2 regions of the Microbacterium sp. LRZ72 genome follow, and region 2 is predicted to be linked to the other one. Evidence: predicted binding sites of a transcription regulator. Region 2 holds the regulator's gene; the other holds the start of a gene.
What was found. Region 2 encodes HrcA, which represses chaperone genes, less so after heat shock. Its sites were predicted from a motif close to TTNGCACTCGNNNNNNNCGAGTGCNAA; they were not measured.

Region 1 (3,779 bases), on a different contig from region 2:
GCCAGCGTCAGTGCGATCCAGGGGAACGCGCCGTACCCGACCACGATGACGCCGACGGCGAGAGCGGTGATCGCGATCGAGATCCACTGCGTCGGGCGCAGGCTCTCGCGCAGCACGAGCACGCCGAGCAGCACCGTGATGATCGGGTTGATGAAGTAGCCCAGGCTCGTCTCGATCACGTGGCCGGTGAGCGTGGCGACGAGGAAGACCTGCCAGTTGACGTAGATCACGACGCCGGCCAGGGCCGTCCACCCCAGCAGGCGCGGCTGCCGCACGATGCGCCCGAAGGAGCGCCACGTGCGGGTCACGCTGAGCAGCACGACGCAGAAGACCAGCGAGAGCACGATGCGCCACGCGACGATCTCCCACGGCCCGGTCGGGGCCAGCGTGAGGAAGTACAGCGGCAGAAAGCCCCACAGCAGGTACGCCGTGAACGCGTAGACCCCGCCGAGGGCCTTCTCGCGAGCCGCATCCGGCGCGGGGGATGCCGAGCCGCCTGACGCGGAGCCGGATGCGGGCGGAACGGGGGCGTGCGTCACCGACTCAGGCTAGCCCGCGCTCGCGGGTGCGGCGCCGGGGCACGACGAAGGGCCCGGTGCCGAAGCATCCGGGCCCTTCTTGCGTCAGTCGATCAGCGAACGACGACGGCGAGGACGTCGCGCGCCGAGAGCACGAGGTACTCGTCGGAGCCGAACTTGACCTCGGTGCCGCCGTACTTGCTGTAGAGCACCCGGTCGCCGACCGAGACGTCGAGCGGAACGCGGTTGCCGTTGTCGTCGATACGGCCGGGGCCCACCGCGACGACCTCGCCCTCCTGGGGCTTCTCCTTCGCGGTGTCGGGGATGACCAGACCACTGGCCGTCGTCTGCTCGGCCTCGACCTGGCTGATGACGATGCGGTCCTCGAGCGGCTTGATGGAAACCGTCACGGTCTACCTCTTTCTTGATCCAAGACTCGTTAGCAAACTCGCCGTGAGAGTGCTAACTGACAGTGTAGGCAACGCCTGGCACTCCCGCAACGCGAGTGCCAACTTCGGCGGATGCTGGTGGGCCTTGCCACCGTAGGGTGAACGGGTGGACATGTCCGAACTCACGGCCCTGCTGACGCCCGAGGGACTGCGGCTGCTCGATGCGGCCGAGCCTGTGCGCTCGTCCGCCGATGTCGCCCGGCAGGTGACCCGGCTGCGCGCGGCGGGCCACTCCCCCGACCTCGTCTCGGCGGTGGTGGGCCAGGCACGGCTGCGCGAGCGGGGCCGCGCCAAGTTCGGCGAGATCGCCGAGCGGATGCTGTTCACGCGGGCGGGGCTCGAGCAGGCCACGCGCCTCGGGGTCGCGACCCTGCACGCGCGACGCTTCCGCGACGCCGGCTTCGAGTCCGTCGCCGACCTCGGCTGCGGCATCGGCGGCGACGCGACCGGTTTCGCCGGCCTCGGCCTGCGGGTGCTCGCGGTCGAGGCCGACGAGGTCACCGCCGCGATCGCCGCCTACAACCTCGCCGCCTTCGGCGACGCCGCCCGCGTCGTGCACGGCCGCGCGGAGCAGACCGATCTCGGTGACGTGGATGCCGTCTGGCTCGACCCGGCGCGCCGCACCGCGGGGCACACCGAGACCCGGCGCCTCGCCGACGCCGACGACTACTCCCCCTCGCTCGAGGTTGCGCTGCGCATCGCCCGCGAACGCCCGGCCGGCATCAAGCTGGGCCCGGGGCTGGACCGCGGCCTCATCCCCGACGACGTCGAGGCGCAGTGGATCACGGTCGACGGAACGACGCTCGAGGTCGTGCTCTTCTCCGGATCCCTTGCCCGACCCGACGTGCGCCGCGCGGCGCTGGTGGTGACCGCCGATGGCGCGCACGAGCTGACCGCGCCCGCCGACACCGACGACGAGCCGGTGCGCGAGCTGGGCGCCTTCGTGCACGAGCCCGCGGGGTCGGTCATCCGCGCACGCCTCGTCGGCGACGTCGCCCGCGCGCTCGAGGCGGGACCGGTGGCGCCGGGCATCGCCTACCTGACCGGGGATGCCGGGGTGACGAGCCCGTTCGTGTCGACCTTCCGGGTGCGCGAGACACTGCCCGCCGATGTGAAGAAGCTCGGGCGGGCGCTGCGCGAGCGCGGCATCGGCACGCTCGAGATCAAGAAGCGGGGCATCGACGTCGACCCCGCGATGCTGCGCCCGAAGCTGGGGCTGCGCGGCGACGAGGCGGCGACCCTGCTGCTGACCCGCATCGGCTCGGCGCGCGTGGCGATCCTCGCCGACCGCGTCTGAGCGCGGCCCCGGGGTTGCTCAGCCGAACAGGGCGCCCTGCGTCGCGGCCCAGCCGATCCAGATCGCGCTGTAGACGAGGGAGAGCGCTCCGAGCGTCAGCGCCCACCACGCCACCCGGCGGCTCTCCTCGGGCCGGCGCAGCGCGACGACCGCCGTGACCACAGCGACCATCCCGATCGGAAAGCCCCAGCCGACGAAGAACGAGGCGAACAGGCCGGCGATGGCCGCGGCGAGCGCCCACGCCGCCGCCGACCGGCGCGGGCGCGGCGGGGGCGGCCCCCAGTGCAGCACCACATCGCGGTCTTCGGGGAAGGGCACGGGCCCCGTTTCGACGTACTCCCGGGGCCGGGGCCGGGGCGGGTAGTCGGGCGCGGCGCGCTCCCGGCGCGCATCGGGCTCGGGGTGCGCGGCGGGCTCCGGCCGGGAGTCGGTCACGGCGTCGTCCCCCGCGCCGCCACCTGGATCTCGGTGACCGGCAGCGTCGAGTCGGCGCCGAACGCGAGGGTCGAGGGCTCGCGTCCCGACATGATCAGCTCGGCGGCGAGCGCCGCGATCATCGCACCGTTGTCGGTGCACAGCGACAGCGGCGGAATGCGCACTGTCACACCCGCGGCATCCGCCCGCGCCAGCGCCACCTCGCGCAGCCGGCGGTTGGCGATCACCCCGCCGCCCAGCAGAAGGCGGGGCACGTCGTGGCGCGCGCACGCGTCGAGGGCCTTCGTGACCAGCACGTCGACGACGGCCTCGCGGAACGACGCGGCGACATCCGCGACCGGCACCGGTTCGCCCGCGGCCTGACGCTGCTCGATCCAGCGGGCCACGGCGGTCTTGAGGCCCGAGAACGAGAAGTCGTAGCGGTGCGCCGCCATGTCGCTCGCGCGCGAGAGCCCGCGCGGAAACCGGATGGCCTGCGGGTCGCCGGATGCCGCGGCACGGTCGATCTCGGGCCCCCCGGGGTAGGGCAGGCCCAGGATGCGCGCGACCTTGTCGAACGCCTCGCCCGCGGCGTCGTCGACGGTTTCGCCGAGCATCTCGACGTCGCCGGTGAGATCGCGCACGAGCAGCAGCGAGGTGTGCCCGCCGCTGACCAGCAGCGCGACGGTCGGGTACTCCAGCGGCTCCGCCTCGGCATCCAGGATGTCGGCGGCGATGTGCCCGACGAGGTGGTTCACGGCGTAGAGCGGCCGCTCGAGCGCGACCGCGAGGGCCTTGGCCGCGCCGACACCGACCATGAGGGCTCCGGCCAGGCCGGGGCCGGACGTGACGGCGACAGCATCCACATCGGCGAGACTCACCCGCGCCTCAGCGAGGGCGGACTCGATCGCCGGCTGCAGCGCCTCGAGGTGCGCGCGGGCGGCGACCTCGGGCACGACACCGCCGAAGCGGGCGTGCTCGTCCATGCTGCTCGCGATCGTGTTGCTGAGCAGGGTGCGCCCACGCACGATGCCGATGCCGGTCTCGTCGCAGCTCGTCTCGATCCCGAGCACGAGGGGGTCGGTGCGGTTCATCCGGTGC
Region 2 (3,779 bases):
CATCGGCGCGCGGATCATCGCGCGGGAGAACATTCGCGCCATCCGCAAGGACGTGCTCGCCAAGTGCTACGGCGGCGACATCACCCGAAAGCGCAAGCTGCTCGAGAAGCAGAAGGAGGGCAAGAAGCGCATGAAGATGGTGGGTCGGGTCGAAGTGCCGCAAGAGGCGTTCATCGCGGCCCTGTCCGGCGACGTCGAGACCAAGTCGAAGTAGGCTGACACGCATGCGGCGCGGAACATTCCGGGATGAGACCGTCGACTACGCGGCCGTCGGTGCGACCCAGGCGGCCGATCTGATGCAGTATCCGCCCGAGCGCAGTATCCCGGCGGAGCAGTCGATCCGCGTGGGGTCGGGAGCCGAGCGTTTTCGGGCGACGAGCGAGGCGCTGCTGGCGTGGAGCGCGCAGCGCGGAGCCGGCCTGCGCCTGAGTGACGTGCGACCCGCCGCGGGGCCGATGTACTCCGGCGTGAACTTCGACGACGAGGGCAACCCCGTGGGGCCCTCTCGCACCGAAGCCGACCAGCGCTACGACACCGACGGCACGCCGCTCGTGGCTGCGGGCACCACCGTGCAGGTGCACGGCCGCATCGGCGGAGCCAAGGCGGATGCCGAGCTCAGGGTCATCTTCGTGATCGAGGAGCCGCGCCGGGTGGGGTTCGCCCTCGGCACCGTCGGCGGCTCGGTCGTCAGCGGTGAAGAGTCCTTCGTCGCGGAGTGGCGCCGCGACGACGAGGTGTGGTTCACCGTGCGTGCGTTCGACGCGCCCGTCGCGCTGATGTACCGCGTGTTCGGCGGCCTGGTCCGCCGCCGCCGCCGGGCACTGACCACCGGATATCTGCGAGCGATCTCGCCGATGTTCGCCACCTCCGGCTGACGTGGCCGGAGCGCTTCCGCCGGGGGACCCGGCGCCTCACGACGGCCATCTGCCGCACGACCTTCTCGTCGATCCGTCGCATCCGCTGGGGGTCTACATCCATGTGCCCTTCTGCCGGGTGAGGTGCGGGTACTGCGATTTCAACACGTACACGGCGACGGAGTTGCGCGGCGCCGGCCGCGACACGTACGCAGACGACGTCGTCGCCGAGGTCGAACTCGCCGCCGAGGTGCTCGGCCGTGCGGCCGCTGCGCGCCCTGCGGCCACCGTGTTCTTCGGCGGTGGCACGCCGACGCTGCTGCCCCCCGGCGACCTGGTGCGCATGCTCGACAGAGTGCGTGAGCGCATCGGCGTGCACGCGGATGCCGAGATCACGGTCGAGGCGAACCCCGACACCGTGAACGTCGAGGTGGCCGGCGCCCTCGCGGCGGCCGGCGTCACGCGCCTTTCGATCGGCATGCAGTCGGCGGTGCCGCGGGTGCTCGGCACCCTCGACCGCACGCACGATCCCGCGAACGTGGGAACGGCGGTGGCGGCCGCACGTGCCGCCGGTCTCGGGGTCAGCGTGGATCTGATCTACGGCACCCCGGGAGAGACCCTCGACGACTGGCGGCTCTCGCTCGATTCCGCCGTAGCGCTCGAGCCGGACCACGTCTCGGCGTATGCGCTCATCATCGAGGACGGCACGCAACTGGCACGCCGCATCCGGCGCGGTGAGCTGCCCGCCCCCGAGGACGACCTGCAGGCCGACATGTACGAGCTGGCCGACGGTCTGCTCGGCGATGCCGGCTTCGAATGGTACGAGGTGAGCAACTGGTCGCGCGGGGACGCCCACCGGTCACGGCACAACCGGGGCTACTGGGCGGGCGGCGACTGGTGGGGGTTCGGCCCGGGCGCCCACAGCCACGTCGCGGGTCTGCGGTGGTGGAACGTCAAGCATCCCGCAGCCTATGCGCAGAGGCTCGCCGGCGGGCGATCGCCAGCCGCGGCACGCGAACGACCGGACGAGGATGCCGCCGACCTCGAGCGGGTCCTGCTCACCTCGCGGCTGCGCGAGGGGATCGCCGTCGACACGCTGCCACCAGGGGGGCGGACGGCGGTGGCGGGCCTCATCGCGGACGGCCTGGTCGTTGCCGCCGATGCGCTGCGGGGCCGGGTCGTCCTCACCCTTCGCGGCCGCCTGCTGGCCGACGCCGTCGTGCGCGCGCTCGTTCCGTAGCGGCCGAAGGACTGACCGGCCCAGACCCCGGGTAGAATTGGCACTCGCTGCGCGGGAGTGCCAGTGTCGTCTGTGACAGATTCGGAAGGGAGGAACCATGGTCAGCGAACGAGGACTGCAGGTGCTGCGCGCGATCGTGCAGGACTACGTCGAGACCCACGAGCCCGTGGGCAGCAAGTCGATCGTGGATCGTCATCCCTTCGGAGTATCGGCCGCGACGATCCGCAACGACATGGCGGCGCTCGAAGACGAAGAGCTCATCGCGGCCCCCCACACGTCTTCCGGACGGGTGCCGACGGACAAGGGCTACCGGGTCTTCGTCGATCATCTCGCCGATGTGCGTCCGCTGACGTCGGCGCAGCGCAACGCGATCACGACGTTCCTGGGCGAGCCGGGCGATCTCGACGATCTGCTGGCGCGGACCGTGCGCGTGCTGTCGCAGCTGACGGGGCAGGTGGCGATCGTGCAGTACCCCTCGTTCGCCCGCGCCGCCGTGACCCACGTGGAGCTCGTGGCGATCTCACCGACGCGCATGCTCATCGTGATCGTCACCGACACGGGACGGGTCTCGCAGCGCATCGCACCGTTGCCCGTCTCGCTCGACGAGACCGAGATCTCGCTCCTGCGCGCCCGGCTCGTCGACCTCGTGGTCGGAAGCTCGGCCCAGGACGCCGCAGAGCGCGTCGAGGGCATCCGCATCGCCGAGCCGGCCGCCGGCGACCGGCTGTCGGCCGCCCTCGGTTCGCTGGCGCACGTGATCGCGGAAGAGCTCGAGGAGTTCCGTCAGGACCGGCTCGTGCTCGCGGGGACGGCGAACCTGGCCCGGCGCGAGGGTGACTTCCGCGGCAGCATCTACCCGCTCCTCGAGGCGATCGAAGAGCAGGTGACGCTCCTGCGGCTGATGGGAGAGATGGTCGCCGACGGGCAGGGTCTCGCGGCGAGCATCGGGCGGGAGAACGAGCCGTGGGGGCTCACCGAGGCCTCGGTCGTGACGAGCGACTACGCGACATCCGGGTCGCTCGCGCGCATCGGCATCATGGGCCCGACCCGAATGGACTACCCGAGCAACCTCGCGGCCGCCCGTGCCGTGGCGCGGTACCTGTCGCGCGTGCTCGAAGAAGACGACAACCGGCGCTGAGACGCCAACCGCGACCGACCGGTCGCGGATCCTGCGAGAGGTGAATGTGGCTGACCACTACGAAGTCCTGGGTGTCGCCCGGGACGCGAGTCCTGAAGAGATAAAGAAGGCCTACCGCCGCCTGGCGCGGGAGCTGCACCCCGACGTCAACCCCGGGGCGGATGCCTCCGACCGGTTCAAGGCCGTCACGCACGCGTACGACGTGCTGTCGGACCCCGACCAGCGCCGTCGCTACGACATGGGCGGCGACGAGTTCGGCGGCGCCGCGGGCTTCGGCGGGTTCAGCGACATCTTCGAGACGTTCTTCGGAGGCGGCGGCGGCGGTCGTGGCACCCGGCCTCGGTCGCGGCGCGAACGCGGGCAGGACGCGCTCGTGCGCGTCACACTCGACCTCGGCGACGTCGTCTTCGGCGTGCACCGGGATCTCGAGGTCGACACGGCCATCGTGTGCGAGACGTGCGAGGGGTCCTGCTGCCAGCCCGGCACGCAGCCCGTGACCTGCGACATCTGCCGTGGTTCGGGACACATCCAGCGCACGGTGCGCAGC

Region 1: the regulator HrcA is predicted to act here: its motif matches at 1,004-1,030, upstream of groES (co-chaperone GroES).

The regions. Positions count from the first base shown of each region.
Region 1 is NZ_JANGEX010000009.1:11,812-15,590, reverse strand. Features, by position in the region: gene rarD (EamA family transporter RarD) at 1-539, opposite strand, end outside; gene groES (co-chaperone GroES) at 632-928, opposite strand; gene M4I32_RS10555 (class I SAM-dependent methyltransferase) at 1,074-2,264, shown strand; gene M4I32_RS10550 (hypothetical protein) at 2,283-2,699, opposite strand; gene tsaD (tRNA (adenosine(37)-N6)-threonylcarbamoyltransferase complex transferase subunit TsaD) at 2,696-3,772, opposite strand; gene rimI (ribosomal protein S18-alanine N-acetyltransferase) at 3,769-3,779, opposite strand, start outside.
Region 2 is NZ_JANGEX010000001.1:302,626-306,404, reverse strand. Features, by position in the region: gene lepA (translation elongation factor 4) at 1-214, shown strand, start outside; gene M4I32_RS01465 (DUF1990 family protein) at 225-875, shown strand; gene hemW (radical SAM family heme chaperone HemW) at 877-2,094, shown strand; gene hrcA (heat-inducible transcriptional repressor HrcA) at 2,192-3,232, shown strand; gene dnaJ (molecular chaperone DnaJ) at 3,279-3,779, shown strand, end outside.